DNA from 3 places in the Rhodococcus sp. IEGM 1330 genome. Region 2 is predicted to be linked to each of the others. Evidence: predicted binding sites of a transcription regulator. Region 2 holds the regulator's gene; each other region holds the start of a gene.
The links. Region 2 encodes LexA, which represses DNA repair genes until DNA is damaged. Its sites were predicted from a motif close to CGAACANNTGTTCG; they were not measured.

Region 1: a site for LexA is predicted at 1,911-1,924, ahead of R4P57_RS10565 (HNH endonuclease signature motif containing protein). Genes of this name have one in related genera too.
Region 3: a site for LexA is predicted at 2,480-2,493, ahead of R4P57_RS20270 (SAV_6107 family HEPN domain-containing protein). Genes of this name have one in related genera too.

Annotation. Positions count from the first base shown of each region.
Region 1 covers NZ_JAWLSB010000003.1:502,598-507,816, forward strand. The annotation lists gene R4P57_RS10560 (iron-siderophore ABC transporter substrate-binding protein) at 1-291, shown strand, start outside; gene R4P57_RS10565 (HNH endonuclease signature motif containing protein) at 467-1,897, opposite strand; gene R4P57_RS10570 (cryptochrome/photolyase family protein) at 2,382-3,854, opposite strand; gene R4P57_RS10575 (alkaline phosphatase D family protein) at 3,982-5,219, shown strand, end outside.
Region 2 covers NZ_JAWLSB010000001.1:929,656-934,874, reverse strand. The annotation lists gene hrpA (ATP-dependent RNA helicase HrpA) at 1-350, shown strand, start outside; gene nrdR (transcriptional regulator NrdR) at 363-827, opposite strand; gene R4P57_RS04315 (hypothetical protein) at 928-1,338, opposite strand; gene lexA (transcriptional repressor LexA) at 1,721-2,404, shown strand; gene R4P57_RS04305 (acyl-CoA dehydrogenase family protein) at 2,481-3,623, opposite strand; gene R4P57_RS04300 (uracil-xanthine permease family protein) at 3,773-5,044, opposite strand; gene ptsP (phosphoenolpyruvate--protein phosphotransferase) at 5,065-5,219, opposite strand, start outside.
Region 3 covers NZ_JAWLSB010000009.1:118,352-123,570, reverse strand. The annotation lists gene rsmH (16S rRNA (cytosine(1402)-N(4))-methyltransferase RsmH) at 1-52, opposite strand, end outside; gene mraZ (division/cell wall cluster transcriptional repressor MraZ) at 272-703, opposite strand; gene R4P57_RS20275 (DUF3040 domain-containing protein) at 1,223-1,660, opposite strand; gene R4P57_RS20270 (SAV_6107 family HEPN domain-containing protein) at 1,888-2,343, opposite strand; gene R4P57_RS20265 (GNAT family N-acetyltransferase) at 2,540-3,157, shown strand; gene R4P57_RS20260 (NAD(P)/FAD-dependent oxidoreductase) at 3,162-4,769, shown strand; gene R4P57_RS20255 (carotenoid biosynthesis protein) at 4,766-5,219, shown strand, end outside.

The sequences.
Region 1 (5,219 bases), on a different contig from region 2:
GACGAGACCGAGGGCACCGACTCGGCGGTCATCGGTTTGGAGAACGCGAATCTGTTGAACGACTCGGACCTGATCTTCACCTTCTACTCGGATCCCCAGAACCGCACCGAAACCGAGAATCAGCCTGCATACCAGCAGATTCCGGCGGTATCCCGTGGCTCGGTCGTGGCACCGACGAATCAGTCGTTCGTCACCGGCTCGTCCATCATCAATCCCCTGACGGTGCCGTGGGCACTCGAGCGATACGTGCCGATGATCGACGAGGCGATCGCGAAGCTCGACGCGAACTAGGTCAGTAGACCTCGCGCTGTCGTTCCTGTTCCAACACCTGCTCGAGGTGATGTGGCACGACCGCGGTGTTTGATCCTTGATTCGACCGAATCAGCCTGTCGAACAATCTCGTCCAGCCCCGCACCGTGTTCTCGGTGCGGGGCTGGTGTCGTTGGTGGATGGCGTGTGGGCGGGCTCAGGCGATGTGGGGGCCTGCGCGGGCGTGGGATGGTCGGGGTTGTCGGTAGGGGTCGACGGTGGCCGGTGGTACGAACCAGGGGTGGTTGTCTTCGCCGATGAACACTTCCCAGTCGGAGTGGTGCATGAGGCGGTGGTGGAATCCGCAGAGCAGGACGAGGTTGTTCATGTCGGTGGGGCCGCCGTCGCCCCAGTGCCAGATGTGATGTCCTTCGGTCCAGGCGGCGGGTTTTCCGCAGCCGGGGAAGGCGCAACCGTGATCGCGGGCGATGAGGGCTTTGCGTTGTTTGGCGGTGACGGTGCGTGCGGTGCGGGCGAGGTTCAACGGGTTGCCGTGCTCGTCCATCACGATGGCAGTGAGGACACAATCACACGCCAACTGGCGGGAGGTGTTGCGGGAGAGCGGTCCCATCCACGGCAGCCACCCGACCGTGGTGCCGTCGCCGAACAAGTCGCGATACGCGCCAGGATCCGCTGCACAGCGGTCACTGCCGGTGTCACTGCCGGTGTCACTGTCAGTGTGGGCGGTTCCGGTGTCTGACTCTGCCGTGTCGGGGTGAATCGGTACGCCGGTGTTGATGTCGACCGGATCGACTGTGTCGGTTCCGGATTCTGTTGCTGCGCGTGAGGTTTCGTCGTCGGTGATGTCGTCTTCGTCGCCGCGGCTCTGGAGGTCGGTGAGGTCCTGCAACCGGATGTGCAGGTTCAGGTGCGGGCGTTCACCGCCTTCGATGGGGCGGTTACTGGAGGCGAGGTATTGGTCGAGGATGTGCCCGAAGGCGTCGGCTCGGCGCCTGGCGGGGCTGCGGTCGTCTTCGGTGCCGTCGGCGGCGGGTCGGGGTTCGGTCAGGGGTGAGAGTGCGGTGAGGAGTTTTTCTCCGGTGATCGCATCGACGTCTCCTTTGAGTACCAACCGGCCGTTCAAGGTCTTGGAGGCGAAGAGTTCGTTGCGGTCGGTGTCTTCTGGAGGTGGTTTGTTGCCGCCGAATCTGTCGCTGAGCTTGGTGATCGCTTCGCGGATGCGGCCGGTACGCGCTTGCGGTCCGGTCGCAGCCTTGATCATGGCCTTACGGGCGATGTCCTGCCCGACTTGCGGGAGGTTCTTCGGGGGTGTTTCTGCGAAGGTGAGGATCAGGGCGGCGTGGTCGACGGTCATGACGCCTGTGTTGACGGCGTCGGCGATGTCGGGGAAGTTCTTCATGCCGCGGCCCAGGGCGACGATCTTGTTGGCTTTGGAGGGCGAGAGCAGGGTGGTGGAGGTCAGCCAGCCGGCGGGACCGGGGAAGCCGAGTTTTTCGCGGGAGACGCGGGTGTCGATCTCGCCGACGAGGGCGATCCGCCGGGCTTCGAGCAGTTGGATTTTGTGGGAGACCGCGGCAGCGTCGGCGAGGAGTTCACTCTCGCTCAGTTGCCAGATCCCCGTCGTCATGGACCAAGTGTATCGAACGGGTGTTCGATACGCAATGATAGTGCAATCGAAAACTATTGGTGTGCATAAAGATTCGCGAATCAGAACTTGTCGGTAGCTTGTGGTAGGAGCGCGGAGCCCGTTTCCAGATGGTGATCGCTGCAGCGATTCCAGTCCGAGCAGCGCGGTGACTATTTCGATTTCTTACGCCTAATATGACCAGCGCCAACTCTTTCCCATCCGCCGCTGGCGTTACTTGGGTGTCTTCGTGGCGGTTCATCTGCCGCGCGGGCGGTCCGCGACCATGTGGGGAGCGTCGCGCATGCAGATTCGCCCAACGTACGGCCATCGGACCGATGTGGCGTTTCGTCGCACCCCAGTTGGCGCGTCGTTCCAGTTGCATCGCAATAGCGAAGAGCGAAAGTGGTGGCGACCGCGGCGGCGATTCGTCACAGAGCGCGACGCTCTCGAAGTTCGGAAATCCTCGGTTCAGGCATCCGGCGCATCAGTACACCTCGCGCTGCCGCTCCTGTTCCAACACCTGCTCGAGGTCGCTGAGTCTGTTCATCGACGACACCTGCCGCGCCGTGCGGTGATTGAGCGCCAACATCTCGCGGTGCCGGTGGACGAAAGCCCAGTAGCCGGCGGTGAAGGGGCAGGCGTCGTCGCCCAGTCGCTTTTTCGGGTTGAATTCGCACGGCTTGCAGTAATCGGTCATGCGGTTCAGATATGCCCCGCCCGAGGCGTAGGGCTTGGTCGCAATCACGCCGCCGTCCGCATGCTGGCTCATGCCGATCACGTTCACCGGCATCACCCAGGCGAACCCGTCGACGAAAGCCGTTGCGAACCAGTCGGTCAACGCTCGCGGATCCCAGGCATGTTGCAGCGCAAAGTTTCCCAGGATCATCAGTCGAGGTATGTGGTGCACCCAGCCGCGCTCGCGCACGCCGTCCACAGTGCTGGACAGGCATTTCGCCACCACGGCATCACCATCCAAGTCCGTCAGCCAATTCGGTAGTGGCTCATGGGCTTCGAGCTTGTTGCGTTCGAGATACTCCGGCCCCAGATGCCAGTACAGGTGCCACACGTACTCGCGCCAGCCGAGGATCTGCCGAACGAAACCCTCCACGCTCGCCAGCGGCGTGCCGTCTCGGTGGGCCTCCTCGGCTGCGTGCGCCACGTCCAGTGGTTGCAGCAGGCCGAGGTTCAGCGGAACCGAGAGCAGTGAGTGCGACATCGTCCAGTCGTCGGCCATCACCGCGTCCTCGTACTTGCCGAAATCGTCCAAGCGGTAATTCACGAAGTGTGCCAACGCCTCCGACGCCTCCGACTCCGTCACCGCGAACACTCGGGGCCCGTCCACTCCTACGGTGTCGAGGTCCCAGTCGTCGAGGTCGGCGCGCACGTGCTCGTCGATGGCGTCCTCGGTCGGCCACCACGGTTCCTCCACGCCGAGGGTCAGACGTCCCTTCGGCGGCGGCGACTGGTTCTCGGCGTCGAGGTTCCACTTTCCGGAGACCGGTTCGGAACCGTCCATCAACACCCCGAACTTCTTGCGCTGCTCGCGGTAGAACGTCTCCATCCGAAATGTGCCGCGCTCGGCTGCCCACTCCGCGAAATCGGCGCGGGGAAGCGCGAACATCGGGGTCGGCAGAATCTCCGAGACCAGGCCCTCCTCGTGCAGTGCGGCGACGAACTTCTCCGCCGCGTGCGAGGTGGGCTCGAACACCACGACGGGTTTGCCGTACTCGGCCAACCCTTCGCGATACGTCTCGGTCTGCAGGTAGGTGACGCGATCGCCCAGCTCGTCGGCCAGATGACGCATGCCCGACAACACGAGATGCAGCTTCTGTCGGTGGTATCGCCGACGCCGGAACACGCGCCGGGACTCGATCATCAGCACGTCTCGCTCGGCATGCGCGTCGACCGAATGAAAGTGCGAACCGAGCTGATCACCGAACAACCACAGAGCGTCCATTCTCGGAGTGTTCTCCCGCCTCCGCTCCGGCAAACCAGCATCCGGCACATGGCCGGCCGGTGAACACTGTGGCCGACCCAGGTGCGCCTTACTTGACCACCGACCATCCATCGCATGGACTGACCCGATGCACGCTGAGTCTGCGCTTTCCAGAAGGACGTTTCTTCGCTCGTCGTCGGTGGCCGTCGCGGTGGCCGGAGTCGTCACGACACTGCCGGCCACCGCACACGCGCAGGGCAGCGATCGAGGCTTTCTGCACGGGGTGGCGTCGGGAGATCCGTTGCCCGACGCGATCGTCCTCTGGACTCGGCTCACCCCCACGCCCGACGCCACCCCGGGTTCCGGCGTCGGCCCGCAGGTATCGGTGACGTGGCGGATATCCCGCAGCGCAGACATGGGTGACGTCGTCTCCTCCGGAACCGTCTCCACCGGTCCGGACACCGATCACACCGTCAAGGTCGACGTGGACGGCCTCGCTGCAGACACCACGTACTTCTACGACTTCCGGACGAGCGACGCGGCATCGGCCGTCGGCACCACGCACACCGCTCCGGCCAACGATGCCGACATCGATTCGATGCGCTTCGGAGTCGTCTCGTGCTCCAACTGGGAGTCGGGCTACTTCGGTGCCTATCGGCATCTTGCTGCCAGAGGAGACCTGGACGCCATCGTCCATCTCGGTGACTACATCTACGAGTACGAGACAGGCGGGTTCCCGGGCCGCGACGGGGTGATCCGGCAGCATTCGCCCACCCACGAGATCGTCACGCTCGCCGACTACCGTCAGCGCCACGGTCAGTACAAGTCCGATCCCGATCTGCAGGCCGCGCACGTCGACGTGCCGTGGATCTGCACGTGGGACGACCACGAGTCCGCAAACGATGCGTACGACGGCGGTGCCGAGAACCACACACCGGCCACCGAGGGTGATTGGTACACCCGCAAAGCCAATTCGGAGAAGGCGTACTACGAGTGGATGCCGGTGCGCGCCGCAGGCACCGCGACCAACCGTCACCTGTACCGCAGGCTCCGGTTCGGCAACCTTCTCGAGCTGTCGATGCTGGATCTGCGGACCTACCGCTCGCAGCAGGTGTTGCCGTTCAACGGGCCCGAGGTCGATTCGCCCAACCGGACCATCACCGGCGCGGAGCAGATGCAGTGGCTCACCGACGGCATCGTGTCGTCGCCGACGCAGTGGAAGATCGTCGGCAACCCGGTGATGATCACGCCCACGCTGATTCCTCCGCTCGATCGGGACGCGGCCAGAGCAGTCACCTCGCTTCTTGGGATCCCGGAGGGCGGTCTGCCGTACAACGCCGATCCGTGGGACGGCTACACCGCCGACCGCCGCAAGCTGCTCGGTGC
Region 2 (5,219 bases):
TTCGGGAACAGCTCGACGGCTTGATCTTTCGCGGGTTCGTCACCGAGTTCGGTTCTCGCAGATTGGCAGACCTTCCGCGCTATATCGCGGCTGCGACGAAGCGGTTGGCGACCCTGCCGAGCAGCGCGGGCCGTGACGCGGCGGCGATGGATGTACTCGATCGGGTGTACGCGTCGTACGGGCGACTGTTGGATTCGCTTCCGGAAAGCAGAAAGAACAGTTCCGGGGTACAGGAACTGTTCTGGATGATCGAGGAGTTGCGCGTGGGATTGTTCGCCCAGGGGATTCGTACGGCGTATCCGGTCTCGGAGAAGCGCATCGAGAAGGCGATCTCGGACCAGAGTCGCTGACGGGCAGGACTGTCAGTCGATGTCGGCGGACTCGCGGTGCTTGCGCAGTTCGTGGATTTCTTTCTCGAAGTCCTCGGCCGAGCTGAACGAGCGGTAGACGGAAGCGAAGCGCAGGTAGGCCACTTCGTCCAGATCACGGAGTGGACCGAGAATGGCCAACCCCACTTCGTTGCTGGGAATCTCTGCGGATCCCGCTGCACGGATGGCGTCCTCGACCTGCTGTGCCAGCAGGTTCAGCGCATCGTTGTCCACATCTCTGCCCTGGCAGGCGCGTCGGACTCCCTTGACGACTTTCTCGCGGCTGAACGGCTCGGTCACGCCGCTGCGTTTCACGACTGCAAGCACTGCGGCCTCGACGGTCGTGAATCGACGACCGCACTCCGGGCAGGATCGACGCCGCCGGATTGCTTGCCCCTCGTCCATCTCACGCGAGTCGACCACGCGTGAGTCGGGATGCCTGCAGAACGGGCAATGCATAAGGGATCCTCCGTCGTAGCCGATGCTCCGACGACGAGCACGCACATCGGGGCAGTCTGTCGAGGATACTCAGTCTTCTCGAACCCGACGGGGCCGGTGGTCATCTGCCGGGCGTGTACTCGACGAGAGCTCCGTCGTGCACTTCGACCACACCGGCCGGCTGCGCGCCTGCATCGGGGGCAACGGCCCGCAGGTTCGCGATGCCGATCAGGCCGCCTGCCACGACCAGGACCGCCAACACGGTCAGCACGAGCGATCGCATCCGAACCGGCTGACTCGCGAAGTGCGCGGAGGTCGCGTCGAACTCGCGATCGGCCTCCTCGCGATCGGTGACATCGGTCCACGACGGATCGAGGACCGGGAGGCACGGTGCGCTCTGCGTACGGGGTGCCGTGACACCGTGCATCCCGATGGGACTCTGCAGAACGGGACGCGCCCGGCGGCGACGCTCGACGACAGTGGATCGGGCACGGACACCGGCGGCGGTGGGGCGATCGGTGATGATGGTCATCGGAACCTCGACTTCGCTCGTTGGATCGAATGTTCGATCAGGCGTTCGATGGACGCTTGTTCGAAGTTCTATCACGAGCCTCCGACAAAGTCTGTAGAAAACGCGACACGAGTCGAACAGATGTTTGATTCAACAGCTGATACACGCTAGATTCGTGTCAGAAACCACACGCCACGAGTCGACACCATCAACTCCAGTCCGCGCAGACCTACCCCGCAGACCGGATCCAGGACACCAGCAGGAGGCCGACAGCATGAAGGACGAGACCTCGACGAGGTCGACCACGCGTTCCACGACGACGGGTTCCAAGACGACCGGAGCCAGGGCCACCGCAACGAAGGCCGCAGCGGGTAAGCCGGCCGCGGAACCGACATCCAAGGCCATGGAGGTCGACACCGACATCAGTGCGGGTCTCACCGAGCGGCAGCGGAAGGTACTCGAGGTCATTCGCGCTTCGGTCACCGAGCGCGGTTACCCACCGAGCATTCGGGAGATCGGTGATGCGGTCGGCCTGACATCGACCTCCTCCGTCGCTCACCAACTCCGCACCCTCGAGCGCAAGGGCTTCCTCCGGCGCGACGCCAACCGCCCCCGCGCCGTCGACGTCCGCGGTCTCGACGAGGTGCAGGCCGATCAGGCTGCCGCCGCCGTCGACGGATCGCCGGCGTCCGAGGAACAGGATCGGTTGCCGACCCCGACGTTCGTACCGGTATTGGGCCGGATCGCCGCCGGCGGTCCGATTCTGGCCGAAGAGGCCGTCGAGGACGTGTTTCCGCTCCCCCGCGAGCTGGTGGGTCAGGGTTCTCTGTTTCTGCTCAAGGTGGTCGGCGAGTCGATGATCGACGCGGCGATCTGCGACGGCGACTGGGTGGTTGTTCGTCAGCAGTCCGTGGCCGACAACGGCGACATCGTCGCTGCCATGATCGACGGCGAGGCCACCGTCAAGACGTTCAAGCGGTCCAAGGGCGAGGTGTGGCTGCTGCCGCACAACCCGCTCTTCGAGCCGATTCCGGGCAACAACGCCGCGATCCTCGGCAAGGTCGTCACCGTGATGCGCAAGCTGTAGAAATCGACACCGAAGTGACACGCGAAGGGCCGCAGCACATAGTGCTGCGGCCCTCTGCGTTCTTCGGATCAGCGGATCACAGATTCAATCCGCGGCCGATGATCTCCTTCATGATTTCGGTGGTGCCGCCGTAGATGGTCTGCACACGAGAGTCCATGTACGCCTTGGCGATCGGGTATTCCTTCATGTAGCCGTAGCCACCGTGCAGCTGCAGGCACCGGTCGATCAGTTTCACCTGATTCTCGGTGGTCCACCACTTCGCCATCGCGGCTTCTTGGACGGTCAACTTGTCTGCGTTGAGCAGTTCGATGAACTTGTCCACCATGATTCGGGTGGCGGTGGTTTCGGTGGCCAACTCCGCCAACACGAATCGGGTGTTCTGGAACTTGCCGATCGACTTTCCGAAGGCCTTGCGGTCGCGGCAGTACTGGATGGTCATGTCCAGTGCCGATTCCATCGCCGCTGCGGCGACGACGGCGATGGAGAGCCGCTCCTGAGGCAGATTCTGCATCAGGTAGATGAAGCCCATGCCCTCGTCGCCGAGCAGGTTGGCAGCGGGCACGCGAACATCGGTGAAGCTGAGTTCGGCGGTGTCCTGGGCCTTCATGCCGATCTTGTCGAGGTTGCGGCCTCGCTCGAATCCGGGCATGTCGCGTTCGACGACCAGCAGGCTGAAGCCCTGTGCGCCCTTCTCGGGATCGGTGCACGCCACGACGATGATCAAATCGGCGTTGATTCCGTTGGTGATGAATGTCTTCGAGCCGTTGAGCACCCAGTCGTCGCCGTCGCGTACGGCCTTGGTCTTGATGCCCTGCAGGTCGCTTCCGGTGCCCGGCTCGGTCATCGCGATCGCGGTGATCAGTTCGCCGGAGCAGAATCCGGGGAGCCAGCGCTGCTTCTGCTCGTCATTCGCAAGATCGATCAGATACGGCGCGACGACGTCGTTGTGCAGGGTGAAGCCGATACCGCTGTATCCACCGCGGGTGGTTTCCTCGGTGACGATGGCGTTGTAGCGGAAGTCCTTGACTCCGCCGCCGCCGAATTCCTCGGGCGCAGCCGTTCCGAGGAAGCCCTGCTTACCGGCCTCGACCCAGACGCCGCGGTCGACGATGTTCTGCTCTTCCCACTTCGCATGATTGGGGGCTACGTGCTGTTCGAGAAACTTCCGGTACGACTCCCGGAACAGCTCGTGCTCGGGCTCGAAAAGTGTGCGTTCCACGAATGTCTCCTTGTTCGGTGCATACCGACGTCGACCTGTGAACGGTGTCATTCGCGGTCGTCGGTACGACTGACGTCACGTTCCAACAGTACGTTCGGGGTACAGCGGAGGTCGATGACCAAAACGTGCGCGATCCGTGACCGACCCCGCTAGCGACCTCGTTTGCCTGTACTCCTCGCGAGCGCCGAGACGATCGGGTAGCCGACAAGGATGCCGACGGAACCCCACGCGATACCGCCGAGCTCGACCGATCCGACAGCCAGTGTCAGGTCACCGATTCCGGCGACGAGCGCCGCAGCGACGACCATGAGATTGACCGGATCGGTGAAGTCGACCTTCGCGTCGGTCCAGATGCGAACGCCCAGTAGCCCGATGAGTCCGTACAGAACCAGGGTCGCTCCCCCGATGACGCCGTCGGGCACGGTGAAGATCAGGGCACCGAACTTGGGCGAGAACGCCAGCACTATCGCGGTGACGGCCGCGACCCAGTACGCGGCCGTCGAATAGACGCGGGTGGCGGCCATGACCCCGATGTTCTCGGCGTACGTGGTGGTGCCCGAGCCACCAGCGGCTCCGGCCAGGGTGGTCGCCAACCCGTCGGCGATCAGCGCGTCGCCTGCCACGTCGTCGAGGTTCTTGCCGGTCATCGCAGCGACGGCCTTGACGTGTCCGACGTTCTCGGCGACGAGGACGATCACCACCGGCAGCGCCACCAGGATCACCGACAGCTCGAACGACGGTCCACGGAACTCCGGCAGGCCGATCCAGCTCGCCGCACTCAGAGCGTCGAGGCGTGGCTGCGCGATTCCACCGGTGACCGCGGCGAACACCCAACCGACGACGACACCGACCAGAATTCCGAGTCGCCCGAGCAGTCCCGGTCCGATGGCCGTGGCCAACAGAATGGCGACAAGCGTGACGGCGGCGATGAGGGGCTGCGCCTCGAACGACGTCGTCGCGGCCGGGGCCAGATTCAACCCGATCAACACGACCACGGCACCGGTGACCACGGGCGGCATGGCGGCGTCGAGCACGCGCCGACCGGCGATCTTGACCACGACCCCGATGGCCGCGAGTACGAGTCCGACGCACAGAACGGCGCCGAGCTGCGCGGCCGGGCCGTTCGCCTGGGTGGCACCGAGCGGAGCAAGGAATGCGAAGGACGACCCGAGGTAGCTGGGCACGCGCCCCCGGGTGATGATCAGGAACAGCACCGTCCCGATGCCCGAGAACAGCAGTGTCGTCGACACCGGGAAGCCGGTGATCGTCGGAACGAGCAACGTGGCACCGAACATCGCGACGACATGCTGCATCCCGATGCCGACGGTGCGCGGCCACGTCAATCTCTCGTCCGGTGCCACCACCGCCCCGGCCTCGACGGTCTTTCCGTTTCCGTGCAGCGTCCAACCCAGATTTCTCATGATGGGAAAAGACTATGGCGTCAGCCGAGGATCGCGCTCACTGCCTCACGGGCAGCGGCGGTGCTGTCCGTTTTGAGCGCTGCGGCGGCCGCTTCCTTGCACTGGGCGAGCGTGACCGTGGCCAATTTGGAACCCACATGCGCGACGGCGGCCGACGCAGCAGACAGTGAGGTGA
Region 3 (5,219 bases), on a different contig from region 2:
GGGTTCGGTCGGCGGACGACTCACTGTCGTCCGGTCCGGTGCCCTCCGTCATGGTTCCTCCCGGTCGCGCGTACGTACTTCTCGCCCGGGTCCGGGCCGTGCGGGTCGCCCACCGAAGCCGATGCGAATGCATCGAGGTCCCTGTCCGATAGGGAACCTGGCGTTGGGGAAGAACGTCAGGGTCCTGATCTGCGAAACCTGGCGTTGGGGAAGAACGTCAGGGTTCTGATCGGGCAGAGGCCTCGCTGCACTCGCAGGCGACCTGGTCGGGCTACAAGATCCCTCCGAGGGACTCGTCGAAAGCGTCGGAGAAATCCTGCTCGTTCTCGGCGGAGTAGCGCGCCCACGCTTCGTCGTTCCAGATTTCGATGAAGTCCATCGAACCGATCACCACGCAGTTTCGTTCGAGCCCCGCATAGCGGCGATGCTCGGGACTGATGGTGATACGACCCTGTCCGTCCGGCCGCTGTTCGTCGGTTCCCGAAAAGAACTGGCGAACGTAGGCACGGGCTTTGGGGTTGGCACGAGAAGCCGCCGTCAATTTCCGTGAGCGCTCGGCGAAGTCCGCCGCGGTGTAGACAGCGAGGCTGAAATCCTGCCCCTTGCTCACCATGACACCTCCCGCAAGCGCGTCCCGAAACTTGGCCGGCAACGTGAGTCGACCCTTGTCGTCGAGCTTCGGCGTGTAGGTACCGAGAAACACTCGCCACCTCCAGCCTCGACTCTCCGCTGCGGACCACTTTACCCCACTCTCCCCCACTTCGAACCATTCGCGGCCGGAAAACTTTGGCGAAGTTGATATCTGCGCTGCTCAGCACGCACAAGATCGACACTTGCCGACAGCGATACCGCGGGCGCCGTCGTGCGTTCGATTCGGAAGCTACGGCCCACAATTCCAGCGCCCGAGCAATCTGACCAGCGCCTCAGCACCAAGCGTGGCAGTCGAAGGTCGATCCCCGCCCTCGCGTGGGGCCCTGGTGGGGAGAAGTGGGGAATGTGGGTGAAAGTGGGGAACATCGGGGAGGTATCCCAGAACTCCCGTGCGCGGGGACGATCGAGTCGGCCCTCGACGCGGAGCGGAGGGCTGCAGGCGATTCGGCGGCGTCTGTTCGAGGGCAGAAACGACAACAGCACCTCACCGAAGATGAGATGCTGTTCTACGTTGACGCGTGAAGTTGTGGAGACGAGCCGGTATGGGTCGGTTCGGTGGAACCCGGTCGACTCAGTCCTGCTCGAACCTCTTTCGGAACCGATCTTCCATGCGAGAGGTGAAGCTGCCGCCTTTGCGACCACCCTTCGATTTCTGCCCGGTACTACGTCCGGACGTTTCGGCAGCATCGTTGGCTGTGCTGCCTTCGTCCTGCGACGCTGCGGCTCCCTTGTTGGAACCGCCGAACAGGAACAGTGCACCGGCACCGAACATGAACAAAAAGCCGATGAGACTGACGACGAGAAAAGCCAGACTGTTCGTCGACAATGCAACACCGGCGACGAGCAACACGAGTCCCACTACGAACAGCGCGGCAGCCTGAAAGCGCCTCCTGCTCGACGCCGCGCGTACGCGACCGCCCCTCACATGAGACGCGAATTTGGGATCCTCGGCGTAGAGAGCGCTCTCGATTTGATCGAGCATGCGCTGCTCGTGCTCGGAGAGTGGCACGGTACCTCCCCCTGCACAGATATTGAAGGTCATTTCGGTTGCGAAACGACGGGAAGCTGACCTTGGCGGCTACCTGCTGTCGATGATACGAGCTGAATCGGCCGCTTACCACCTACTCGGTCGATGTGTTCCTGAGAAACAACGAAGTTTTCGAGACGGACGTCCCGAAAACTCCGGGCGAACACCGTATGACGTGGCGATTGTCACCTGACGTCCAGCTCGATGAGCTACGCCGACAAGGGTGCAGTCATCGGGTCGACGGACGCGAATCGAGCCTGGCCGCCGAGTCGATCCTCGACCGAGTTCAGAAAACGACCGACATGCCGATGGAAATCGTCGGCGTCGAGATCGGCGATCGTGCTCGACGCTCCGGCCTCGACCGCAGCCCGGGTGGCCGAGAAGGACGCGAAATAGTCGGCCCAGACCGCGAGATCCGGTGCCGCCTTTGCCATCAACACCCACGCACTGCGCGAACGAGGACGCGCTCCGATCGAATTCGGCAACGACGCCAGCACAGCTGCCGCCCCTTTCAATGCCGCGGCGTAGCTCCCGAGAAATCGATCGCCGGCATCGCTCTCCCCGATGGACTCGGACAGCAGAGCATCGGCTCGACCCAGCAGAACCTGAGCCTGACGCGACACCGGCGACCGCACTCCGGCATCGAATGCCTTCGTGATCGTCATACTCGAACACCTCCAGTTCGAATCTCCGGCGCGCACCTGACGCGGCCGGAACCGTGGCGAAGCCTTACAGTCGAACTCCGGAGAATCCGACTCGAGGACCCGAGCCGAAGCCACCGGCGCACTCGGCCCCGATTGTCGAACACCCGTTCGACACATTCAATATAGCTGTGCCCACCGACAAGTTGCCGAAGAAAGGTTGAGAACAGTCGTCACCGATGCGCAGACAACGCCGTACCTGGTCGATCTGACGCCCCCGGAATTCCGCCAGCGACTGTTCGAGGCACTGTCCATCTACGTCGAGGCCATGGGCTATCCGCGTGGAACCGAACAGAGCAGAGCCCCGATGTGGAGCGAACACCTGCACCGGCCGGGCTGGCGAGCAGTCGGTGCACTGCTCCCGAACACAGACCCGACACAGCCCGATTCGCTGGTGGCCGTCGCATACGGCTACCACGGCGCTGCGCACCAGTGGTGGCATCAGCAGGTTCGCGACGGATTGCGGCGCACGGGGCATTCCCCGCATCGCGTCGAAGCCACTCTCGACGACTACTTCGAGCTCACCGAGTTGCACGTCCTCCCGAGCGCTCAGGGGCACGGCCTCGGCGGACGACTGTGCAGCCGACTGCTGGGCGGCGTCTCCGCGGACAACGTGATGTTGTCCACACCCGAGGTAGCGGCAGAGGACAACCGAGCCTGGCGGCTGTACCGGCGGCTCGGCTTTCAGGACGTGCTGCGCGACTTCACCTTCACCGGCGACCGACGCCCCTTCGCAGTCCTGGGCCGCCGGTTACCTCTCGACGGGCCAGTAGCCTGAAGATGTGATCGATGCTGTGGTGGTGGGCTCCGGCCACAATGCCCTGACCTCTGCCTGTTACCTGACCGATGCCGGCATGTCGGTGGAGGTTCTCGAGCGCGACTCCGTCGCGGGTGGCGCGGTGTCGACGGTGGAACGCTTTCCGGGCCACCGTGTGGACCGTGGTTCGTCGGCGCACATCATGATTCGTCACACCGGCATCATCGAGGAGCTCGGACTCGCCGAGTTCGGACTGCGCTACATCGACTGCGATCCCTGGGCGTTCGCGCCGGGAGCCGTCGACACCGACGAACGCGGCATCGTCTTCCACCGCAACCTCGACCGAACCTGCGACTCCATCGCCGCCGCCTGCGGCCCAGCCGACGCGCGCGCCTACCGCACCTTCGTCTCCGTCTGGGGTCCCCGCAGCGAACGCACCATGCGTGCGTTCGGTGGGCCACCCACCGGCCCGAAACTGCTCCGATCCTTCTGGGGCCTCGGCGCGCCCGACGGCGGCAGCATGCTCTCGCGTGAATTCCTCGCCACCGGCGACTCCCTGCTGGACGAGATGTTCTCGAGCGAACGACTCAAGGCTGCGCTCGCCTGGTTCGGCGCACAGTCGGGTCCGCCGATGTCCGAGCCGGGTACCGCACCGATGGTCGGCTTCGCTGCCCTCATGCACACCCTTCCGCCGGGCCGGGCCGTCGGCGGCAGCGGAGCCCTGACCGAGGCGATGATCGCTCGGCTGCAGCGCGACGGTGCCGAACTGACACTCGGCGACGCCGTGGTCTCGCTCGTACGCCGCCCGCACGGCTGGACCACCAGGACCGCGTCGGGACGGGAGATCGACAGCCGCATCGTCGTGGCCGGCTGTCACATCGTGACCACCCTCGACCTTCTCGAAGCCGGCGGGCACGACTCGGCGCAGCTCGCGCGGTGGCGCAGCACGATTCGCGTAGGGCCCGGGATCGGTACTGCGGTCAGACTGGCCACCGACGCCCTCCCGACGTACCCGAGCGCCGACCGGATCGAGGACGGCACCCACGGCCTGGCGCTGCTGGTACGCGACCGCAGCCAGCTGCGGTTGGCGCACGGGCACGCGTTGGCCGGCGATCTGCCGCCTACCCCGGCCGTGCTGGGAATGTCTTTCAGCGCACTCGATCCCACCATCGCGCCGCCGGGACAGCACCAGATCTCACTGTGGTCGCAGTGGCATCCCCACACCCTCGCCGACGGCAGACAGTGGCGATCGAACGTTCCGGGCGAGCGCTCGTTGGCCGAGTTCGAGGCGGATCGGATCGTGGCCGAACTGGACCGGTACGCACCCGGTTTCGCGGGATCGGTGTTGGATCGGTTCGTTCAATCGCCGCCGGACATCGAGCGTGAGCTCGGTCTGATCGGAGGCAACATCATGCACCTGGACATGTCGTTGGACCAGATGATGATGTGGCGGCCACATCCTCAACTGGCCGGGCATCGGGTCCCCGGTGCCGACGGGCTCTATCTCACCGGCGCATCGACCCACCCCGGCGGAGGGGTCACTGCGGCCAGTGGTCGGTCGGCGGCGCGAATCGCGATCGCCGACGCCCGCGCAGCCCGCCGTCGCACGTTCTTCGGAAGGAAACGGGAATGAAGGTTGCGCCGATCGTCGTGGCGGCCGCTGCTGTCGGCTGCCAGATCGTCTACCCACTGGTGTCGGGATCGACCAGGGACGCAGTGACGGTGGCGGTGGTGGCCCTGCTCGCGCTCGCGTCGATCCTGCACGCGGCGCTGAACCGCGGCGTCGTGTGGGCCACCGTTCTCGTCGTCGTGACCGCAGGTACCGGGTTCGCGTCCGAACTCGTCGGCACGGCCACCGGCATCCCGTTCGGCGAATACTTCTACGCACAGAATCGCTTGGGCCCGAGCCTGTTCGAGGTGCCCGTCGTGGTTCCCCTGGCGTGGACGGCCGGGTTCTACCCGATCTGGTGTGCAGTGACCTTCGTCGTTCGCCGGCTCGACACGACGCATACGCGCGCCACCGCGCTCCGAATCGTGGCGGTGGCGGTGGGGATGGTCGGCTGGGACCTCTACCTCGATCCAC